Regions from separate parts of the Rahnella sp. WP5 genome, predicted to be linked through region 1. Evidence: predicted binding sites of a transcription regulator. Region 1 holds the regulator's gene; each other region holds the start of a gene.
The links. The regulator CRP, encoded in region 1, controls carbon source genes, mostly activating them, when cyclic AMP is high. The targets are predictions, from matches to a motif close to ATGTGANNNNNNTCACAT.

Region 1 (2,208 bases):
GATCGAGTAAACTTTATTCGGCTGCAATCACTTCAAAGCTGTGGGTGATTGTGGCCGCTTTCCCCAGCATCAGAGACACAGAACAGTATTTTTCGGCAGACAGGCTGACTGCGCGTTCAACAATCTTATCGGTCAGATCCTTACCGGTGACGATAAAATGCAGATTGATGTGAGTGAACAGACGCGGCGCTTCTTCGCGGCGTTGTGAGGTCAGCTTCACTTCACAATCACGCACGTCATTACGACCTTTTTGCAAAATTGACACCACGTCGATTGCACTACACCCCCCTGCGGACATCAGTAACATTTCCATCGGGCTTGGGGCTTTATCACCCGCGTTTCCATCCATTGAAATCTGATGACCCGATGCAGACTCACCTAAAAATGTCAGTCCTTCAACCCATTTGACACGTGCATGCATGAACTATTCTCCCGGTGAATAAACTTGTCGAAATCTGCTCTCAGAGTACCCTTTCACCTAAAATCTGGCAACGTAACCCGATCGCCATCATGCTGAAGCGAGACAACAGAAGACAGCATCTCAAACCTGTGCTACAAACAAAGCCGAAACATACTTTCCAGTAAATTGCGGTGACGGTTTTTGCGGTTTAAGTACAGAACCCACGGTGATGACAGCAATAAACAGGCTGTTGCACTCCGACATCCGCTTGCAGCATTTCTGGAGAGTTATATGCTGAAAGGGCGCTTTGGATTTGAAGTGCCGTACAGGGAACTCTGAGCCCTGTGATTTTGGGCAGCGATAACAACAGAGGATAATAGCAAATGGTTCTCGGCAAGCCACAAACAGACCCGACTCTTGAATGGTTCCTGTCTCACTGTCATATACATAAGTATCCTTCTAAAAGTACGCTGATTCACCAGGGTGAAAAAGCCGAAACGCTTTACTACATCGTGAAAGGGTCAGTTGCTGTCCTGATTAAAGATGAAGAAGGCAAGGAAATGATACTGTCCTACCTTAACCAAGGTGACTTCATCGGTGAGCTGGGACTCTTCGAAGAAGGTCAGGAACGCAGTGCCTGGGTACGTGCTAAAACTGCCTGTGAAGTGGCTGAAATTTCGTATAAAAAATTCCGCCAGCTGATTCAGGTTAACCCGGATATTCTGATGCGTCTCTCCGCGCAGATGGCAAACCGTCTGCAAGTGACGTCAGAGAAAGTCGGCAACCTTGCCTTCCTTGACGTTACCGGTCGTATCGCTCAAACCTTGCTCAATCTGGCTAAACAGCCTGATGCAATGACCCATCCGGACGGGATGCAAATCAAGATCACCCGCCAGGAAATTGGCCAAATCGTCGGTTGTTCACGTGAAACAGTCGGACGCATTCTCAAAATGCTGGAAGATCAGAGCCTGATCTCCGCACACGGTAAAACGATTGTCGTTTACGGCACACGTTAATCCCTCAAAAATTGGCGCGGCAAAACACTGTCGCGCCTTTTTTATGGGCTAAGCTTTACCCATGACGCTATGGCGAAGACTGTTTTACCATCCTGAAGTGAACTACGCGCTGCGCCAGACGCTGGTGTTGTGCTTACCTGTTGGCATTTGCTGGCTGTTTGGCAATTTGCAAATGGGCCTGCTGTTTTCCCTCTGCCCGGCCTGTTGTAACATCGCCGGTCTGGATACCCCGCATAAACGCTTTTTCAAACGCCTGCTCGTCGGCGGTTCACTCTTTGCCGTGAGCAGCCTTCTGCTGCAACTGATGCTCGAAAGCTGGCATATACCGCTGCCGCTGATCATGCTGTCGCTGGCGTTACTGCTGGGCGTCACCGGTGAAATCAGCCCGCTGCATGCGCGCCTGTTGCCCGGTGCGCTGGTGGCGACTATCTTCACGCTGAGTATGGTGGGCGTGCGCCCGATGTGGCAGGCCCCGGTGTTGTTCGCCGCTGGCACAGCCTGGTACGGATTGTTTAACTGGGCGTGGTTTCGTATTTCGGAAGAACAGCCGATGCGCGAAACGCTCAGCCAGCTCTATCTGCAACTCGCGGATTATTTCGAAGCTAAGTACAGCCTGCTGACGCAACACACCGATCCCGAAACCGCGTTACCCCCACTGCTAACCCGCCAGCAGCAGGTTATCGACCTGATTGCCCTGCTTTATCAGCAATTACACATGTTGCCCCAGCACGGACATCATCATCACCATAAACGGCTGTTTCAGCGTTTTCAGGTGGCGCTCGATTTGCAGGA
Region 2 (2,208 bases), on a different contig from region 1:
CTGCGTTCTGCACAGTCTTCCATGGTGACTCGCCTGGAACTGGCATTCAAAGAACTGAACGCAATCGACGTACTGTAATTCTTACGCTTCCGGTGCTTGACCACCGGAATGTGAGGATAATCGTCAAAGGGGCTTCGGCCCCTTTTTTATTGCCTGCTTTCCGGCCACAATAGCCTGTTATCCGTGTTTCGCCAGAATCCCCGAAGAGAGAGCCATGAAGCCAAAATCTGTCACCCTCGATGATGTCGCGCGCCACGCCGGTGTGTCTTATCAGACCGTTTCGCGCGTCCTGAATCAGGCTGCACACGTCTCGGTCAGAACGCGCAACAAAGTCGAACAGGCAATGGCTGCGCTGAATTACGTCCCGAACCGTGTCGCCCAGCAACTGGCGGGCAAACAAAGTTACACCCTTGGGCTGGCGACCACCGAGCTGGCGCTACATGCCCCGTCGCAAATCGCGTCGGCAATGAAAACCCGCGCAAACCAGCTAGGTTTCAACGTCGTGATATCGATGATTGATAACCTGAGCCTTGCCGCGTGTCGTACTGCGGTGAATGAACTGATGTCACAGCGTGTCGATGGCGTACTGATTAACGTGCCGCTGTCGAATGAGGACGCAGACGCGATCGCACAGCTTTGTGGCAATTTACCGGCGCTGTTTCTGGATGTCGATCCGCAGGCCGATGTGTTTAAAATTCTGTTCGATCCTCACTGCGGGGCAGAGCAGGGCGTCGAACATCTGCTGGCGCTCGGACATCAGCAGATCGCCGTACTGACCGGCCCGCTCGAATCCATATCTGCACGCTTACGTTATGAAGGCTGGCTGAATACGCTGGCATTGCACGATATTACGCCGTGCACGGTTCAGCATGGCGACTGGAGCGCGGCTTCGGGTTACCAGCAGGCGTTATTGTTGCTCAATCAGCCCGCACGCCCTACGGCGATTCTGGTCGCCAATGATCAGATGGCGCTGGGCGTACTGCGCGCTGTCCATGAGTTTGGCCTGCGGGTGCCGGAGCAAATCTCGGTGATGGGCTATGACGATACTGAAGACAGCGCATTTTTCTTCCCGCCGCTGACCACCATCAAACAGGATTTCCGCCTGCTCGGTCACGAGAGCATTAACCGGCTGGTAGAGCATCTGCATACGCATGGCGATCACCCGCAGTCCTCATTGTTACTGCCCACTTCTTTGGTTGAACGCCACACAACCGCCAGACCGGGTACAGACACTGTGTCGCAGGAAACTTTATCGCAGGAACTGATCCGCATCGCACGTCAGCTCAGCGCGCTGTGAATCTTTTTTAAGAACTGACTGACGCGGAATTTGTGATCCGCGTCCCTTTCCCGCATCCCCGCACTTTACTTACTCTCTCCGGTTACGCATGTTTATATTATTGTGAGCGCATAACAATTTACCGGGGAGATATTATGAATCCATCAGCGGAAGATAAATTATCATCGCTGGCCACTGTTCTGGCCCGCCGTGACTGGGAAAAACCGGCCTCGACGCAGTGCAACCGATTACCCGCACACCCGCCGTTCAACAGCTGGCGAAATGCAGAGAAAGCGAGAAACAACAAGGCTTCAGAAAAAATTCGTAACCTGAATGGCGAGTGGGCGTTCAGCTATTTTAACCGTCCTGAAGCCGTGCCGGAGCAATGGCTGCAACAGGATCTGCCTGATGCCGATGCTGTGCAGGTGCCGTCAAACTGGCAGTTAGCGGGTTATGACGCGCCGATTTATACCAACGTGCAGTACCCGATCCCCGTCAATCCGCCGTTTGTACCGGAAGAAAATCCTGCGGGTTGTTACTCGCTCACAGTTTCTGTGGATAATGACTGGCTGAGCAGCGGGCAGACGCGCATTGTGTTCAACGGCGTCAATTCTGCGTTCTATTTATGGTGCAACGGTCAGTGGATCGGCTATTCCCAGGACAGCCGTTTACCGGCGGAATTCGATCTCAGTCATGTGCTGCACGCGGGTGAAAACCGTCTGGCGGTGATGGTGCTGCGCTGGAGCGACGGCAGTTATCTGGAAGATCAGGATATGTGGCGCATGAGCGGCATCTTCCGTGATGTCACCTTGCTGCATAAACCGGCAGAGCAGATCACCGATTTGCAGGTGCGCACGCATCTGTTCCACGGCTTCACGCAGGCCGAGCTGGAAGTACAAGTCAGCGCCGCGGTGCCGCAGGACACCGCAGCT
Region 3 (2,208 bases), on a different contig from region 1:
TCGGGATAACGTTGCCCGAGATGGCGGCCGAGGTCGATCATGCCGCGCTCTGTCGCGATGCCGTAGGACTTGCGCCCCTGATAGAGATAACTTGCCAGTTTCATAAAAATGTCCTGAATTAAAAAAGGGTTAGCCCGGCGTCAGACAAGGAAGTTGCCAAGCACCAGCAGGGAGACTGAGACATTGATGGCGCCGCCAATGCGCGTAGCAATTTGGGCAAATGGCATCAGTTGCATGCGGTTACCCGCTGTCAGAATGGCGACGTCACCGGTACCGCCCTGACCGCTCTGGCAGCACGAAACAATGGCCACATCAATCGGGTGCATGCCAATTTTCTTGCCGACGAAGAAGCCGGTGGCGACCAGCGCCGCAACGGTGCTGACAATGACCAGGAGATTAGAAATGGTGAATGCGGCGACCAGTTCATTCCACGGTGTGATGGCCACGCCGACGGCGAACAAAATCGGGTAGGTGACGGAAGTCTGGAAGAATTTGTACACCACCTGAGAGCCTTCCAGCAGGCGGGGTGAAACGCCGTGCGCCAGTTTCAGGCCAACGGCCGCAAACAGCATGCCGACCGGTGCAGGAAGACCAATCAGTTTGTGTAACAGCATGCCCACCATATACAGCAGAACGGCCAGCAGGGCGCCTGCCGCGATGGTGGTGACATCCGTTTTACCACCGGTGCCGCTCAGCTTGCTGCTGTCAGCGGTGGCATTTTTGGAAGACGGCATCAGCTGGCCTTCGCCGGTCAGATGCGGATAGCGTTTACCCAACTGGTTGAGCGAGCCGGAAATGACGATAGCGGTCAGACCCCCCAGCATCACGATAGGCAGAATGCGACCCAGCGCTACGCCCTGATCCATATGCAGGATGGCTGCATAACCGATGGAAAGTGGAATCGCTCCTTCACCGACGCCACCGGCCATAATCGGCAGGATCAGGAAGAAGAAAATCTGGAAAGGTTCCATGCCCAGCGACAGACCCACGCCCATCCCGACCAGCATGCCGACCACTTCGCCACACAGCATCGGGAAGAAAATACGCATGAAACCCTGGATCAGCACTTTGCGATCCATGCTCATGATGCTGCCCACGATGATGCAACAAATGTAGAGATACAGAATGTTGGTGCTTTTATAGAACTTGGTGGTGGATTCCACCACGACATCCGGCAGCAGGCCGTAATAGACCAGCGCGGAAGGAATGAACGTGGCGCAAATCGCTGCCGCGCCCATCTTGCCGATGAAAGGAAGACGTTTGCCGAATTCGCCGCAGGCGAATCCAAAGAACGCCAGCGTGGCGACCATGACCACGATGTCGCTCGGCAGTTTGCCGTCGAGACAATCTATTGCGATAAGCAACCCCGCCATGGCAAACAGCGGCAACGGAATAATGCCGATTTTCCAGGTGTCGAGAATGTGCCACCATTTTTCTTTTAATGAGAGCTGTTTTGCGGAAGAAACTCCCGCGGGAACAGAATAAGTGTCGTCGGTTGTACTCATGATGAATCCCCTGTGTCAATTTGTGCAGGGAGTGTAAGAGGAATAATAACCGGTAATATGTGAAGTGCCGCAAATTAGGCAGAGTGTTTTAAAGGAGCGAAAGGTTTTTATGGTTTTAATTAATTTAAAAATTCGTGATGCGTTTATTTTCTCGTGGTTTTTATGGTGTTATTTGTAATTATAATATTACTGTTAATTTATCGTGAAATAGCTGTTGTGAATTATGTGTTGTGCCGTCAGAGGCTTGCGGTGCCTGAAGGTGTTCTGCGGCATGCCTCGCAACTTTGATCCTTCATTCTGACGGAAATACAGGGGGATGATAATCTTCACATACTGTTTGTTAATATCACGGTCTGGCGATAGGTTCTCCGATGCGGTTCCGTCCTTCTTTTCAGATAAAGCTTTTTGTTTATCTTGTTGTGTTATTTATGGCGCTTTTTTCGCTGACAGGTGTTTATTACTATCACGATATAGAACGTCAGTTATATGAAGATATGGGTATTCGTGCAAAAGTTCAGGCAGAGGAAATTGCACTTATTCCCTCATTAATTACCGCAGTTGAAAATAAGGACATTTCAGCAATTAACAGTTTAATGAGGAATATTTCTGCTCACAGCGATGCCAGTTATATGGTGATCGGCGATGGTAAAGCGATACATCTGTTTCATTCGATTTATGCTGACCGCGTCGGAAAAACGCTGGT
Region 4 (2,208 bases), 260 kb from region 1:
GGCGATGCTCGGCGGTATTCTGTTGCGTTTCGGGCTGAACGCCTTTACCTCACTGCAAAGCAATTTTGCCCTCGCAGGGACCATGTGTCTGGTGTATCTGCTGGCAAAACGCGCCCTGCCGCGTTATGCGGTGGTAATGGCGCTGGTTGCCGGGCTGATCGTCGCCGCATTACAGGGGAATATTGCGCTGCACGGTCAGACGCTGACCTTCGCCGCACCGGCGTTTGTGATGCCGCATTTCACACTTTCCTCGATTATCGGCATCGGCATTCCATTTTTTGTGGTGACCATGGCCTCACAGAATGCGCCGGGCATCGCCACACTGAAAGCGCACGGCTACCATCTGCCTGTTTCGCCACTGATTTCCTGGACGGCGCTGACTGCGTTAGTTTTAGCGCCGTTCGGCGGTTTTACCATCTGTATCGCCGCCATTACCGCCGCAATTTGTATGGGTGAGGATATTCATCCTGATCCCAAAAAACGCTATATGGCAGCCGTCTCGGCAGGCGTTTTCTATCTGATTGCGGGCGTGTTTGGCGGTTCCATCGGCATGGTCTTTACTGCGTTGCCGGAGGCGCTGATCCACACCATCGCCGGGCTGGCGCTGCTCGGCACCATTGCTGGCAGCCTGTACCGCGCGCTGGAAAATGAGCGTCAGCGCGACGCGGCAGTCATTACGTTTCTGATCACTGCTTCCGGCGTCACGCTGCTGGGAGTCGGTTCGGCATTCTGGGGGCTGGCCGGTGGTGTGATAACCCATCTGATCCTCAGCATTCCGGCGCGCAATCGTGATAAATCTGCCGGGAAAAGTTGAGTCCGTTCAAGTTATGGGTAACAGGTTTTCGTAACACGGCGCAAAGTGACGACGATCACATTTTATGACCGGCAAACCCTCTTTACTGGGCGCAATCAGGCCCTTTAAAGAGCGAGAATTCCATGACTATTGCCACACAATCCTGCGTCGTGACCGGGAAAAAAGACGTTTCGGTGATCAACCAGACCCTCGACTACACCGGAGCAGGTACGCTGGTGAAAATCACCCGCGGCGGCATCTGCGGCTCGGATCTGCATTATTACGAACACGGCGCGGTGGGTGATTTCAAAGTGCGCGAGGCGATGGTACTCGGCCACGAAGTGGTGGGTGTGGTGGAGAAATCGGATAACCCGCGTTTGCAGCCTGGTCAGAAAGTGGCGCTGAACCCGAGTAAGCCGTGCAAAGCCTGCAAATACTGTCTGTCCGGCGACGAAAACCAGTGCACCACCATGAAATTCTTCGGCAGCGCGATGTATTTCCCGCACATCAATGGCGCGTTTACGCAGTATAAGATCGTCGACAGCGACCAGTGCATTCCTTACGACAATCAGGTCAGTGACCGTCTGATGGTGTTCGCCGAGCCGCTGGCCGTCGCCATTCATGCCGTCAATCAGGCAGGCGATATTCATGGCAAAACGGTGTTTGTTTCCGGCGTCGGTCCGATCGGTTGCCTGATCGTGCTGGCGGCGAAAGCCAAAGGCGCCGCGCAAATCGTGGTGACGGACCCGAGCGAACGTTGCCGCACGCTGGCACTGGCGGTGGGTGCAGGTAAAGCGCTGGACGCCGCACAGGGTGATTTCAGTGAATATCAGGCGGAGAAAGGCTTTTTCGATGTCTCCTTTGATGCCTCCGGCCATCCGTCTTCCATCCGCCGTTGTCTGGAAGTGACCCGCGCGCGCGGCACGCTGGTTCAGGTCGGCATGGGGCCGGTGGTGAATGAATTCCCGCTGATGATGCTCATTGCCAAAGAAATTAACTGGGTCGGCAGCTTCCGCTTCACCGAAGAATTCAACACGGCGGTCGAATGGCTGGCGAATAAAACTGTCGATCCGATGCCGCTGCTGTCGGCGGAATTCCAGCAGGAAAGCCTGGTGGAAGCGCTGGAATACGCCCTGGATAAATCCAAAGCCTCGAAAGTGCAACTGGTTTTCTAACCGGGTCTGCAATACCAGTCACAATATCAAAACACCGTTTCATTTTATTATATCCTCTGATTTTTATCCTCAGAGGACATTTGCATTATGGTAAAGGACAACGCGAAAAAGCAGGTCGCTCTGCTGCTGGCCGACGGATTTGAAGAAGGTGAAGCGGTAATTGTGCTCGATATTCTCGAGCGGCTGGAGATTCAGGTCACCACATTAGCCTGCCAGAAAAGCCTGACGCTGCGCACCTAT

Region 2: EX31_RS21425 (beta-galactosidase) is a predicted target of CRP. The motif match lies at 1,328-1,345, and genes of this name have one in related genera.
Region 3: EX31_RS17775 (2-hydroxycarboxylate transporter family protein) is a predicted target of CRP. The motif match lies at 1,563-1,580, and genes of this name have one in related genera.
Region 4: idnD (L-idonate 5-dehydrogenase) is a predicted target of CRP. The motif match lies at 858-875, and genes of this name have one in related genera.

The regions. Positions count from the first base shown of each region.
Region 1 covers NZ_JQJR01000007.1:35,575-37,782, forward strand. The annotation lists gene EX31_RS04610 (phosphoribulokinase) at 1-10, shown strand, start outside; gene EX31_RS04615 (OsmC family protein) at 14-421, opposite strand; gene crp (cAMP-activated global transcriptional regulator CRP) at 784-1,416, shown strand; gene EX31_RS04625 (YccS/YhfK family putative transporter) at 1,478-2,208, shown strand, end outside.
Region 2 covers NZ_KN050721.1:24,331-26,538, forward strand. The annotation lists gene fbaA (class II fructose-bisphosphate aldolase) at 1-78, shown strand, start outside; gene EX31_RS21420 (LacI family DNA-binding transcriptional regulator) at 215-1,297, shown strand; gene EX31_RS21425 (beta-galactosidase) at 1,432-2,208, shown strand, end outside.
Region 3 covers NZ_KN050720.1:110,543-112,750, reverse strand. The annotation lists gene EX31_RS17780 (fumarylacetoacetate hydrolase family protein) at 1-104, opposite strand, end outside; gene EX31_RS17775 (2-hydroxycarboxylate transporter family protein) at 141-1,505, opposite strand; gene EX31_RS17770 (ATP-binding protein) at 1,877-2,208, shown strand, end outside.
Region 4 covers NZ_JQJR01000007.1:294,323-296,530, forward strand. The annotation lists gene EX31_RS05715 (benzoate/H(+) symporter BenE family transporter) at 1-814, shown strand, start outside; gene idnD (L-idonate 5-dehydrogenase) at 937-1,968, shown strand; gene EX31_RS05725 (DJ-1/PfpI family protein) at 2,056-2,208, shown strand, end outside.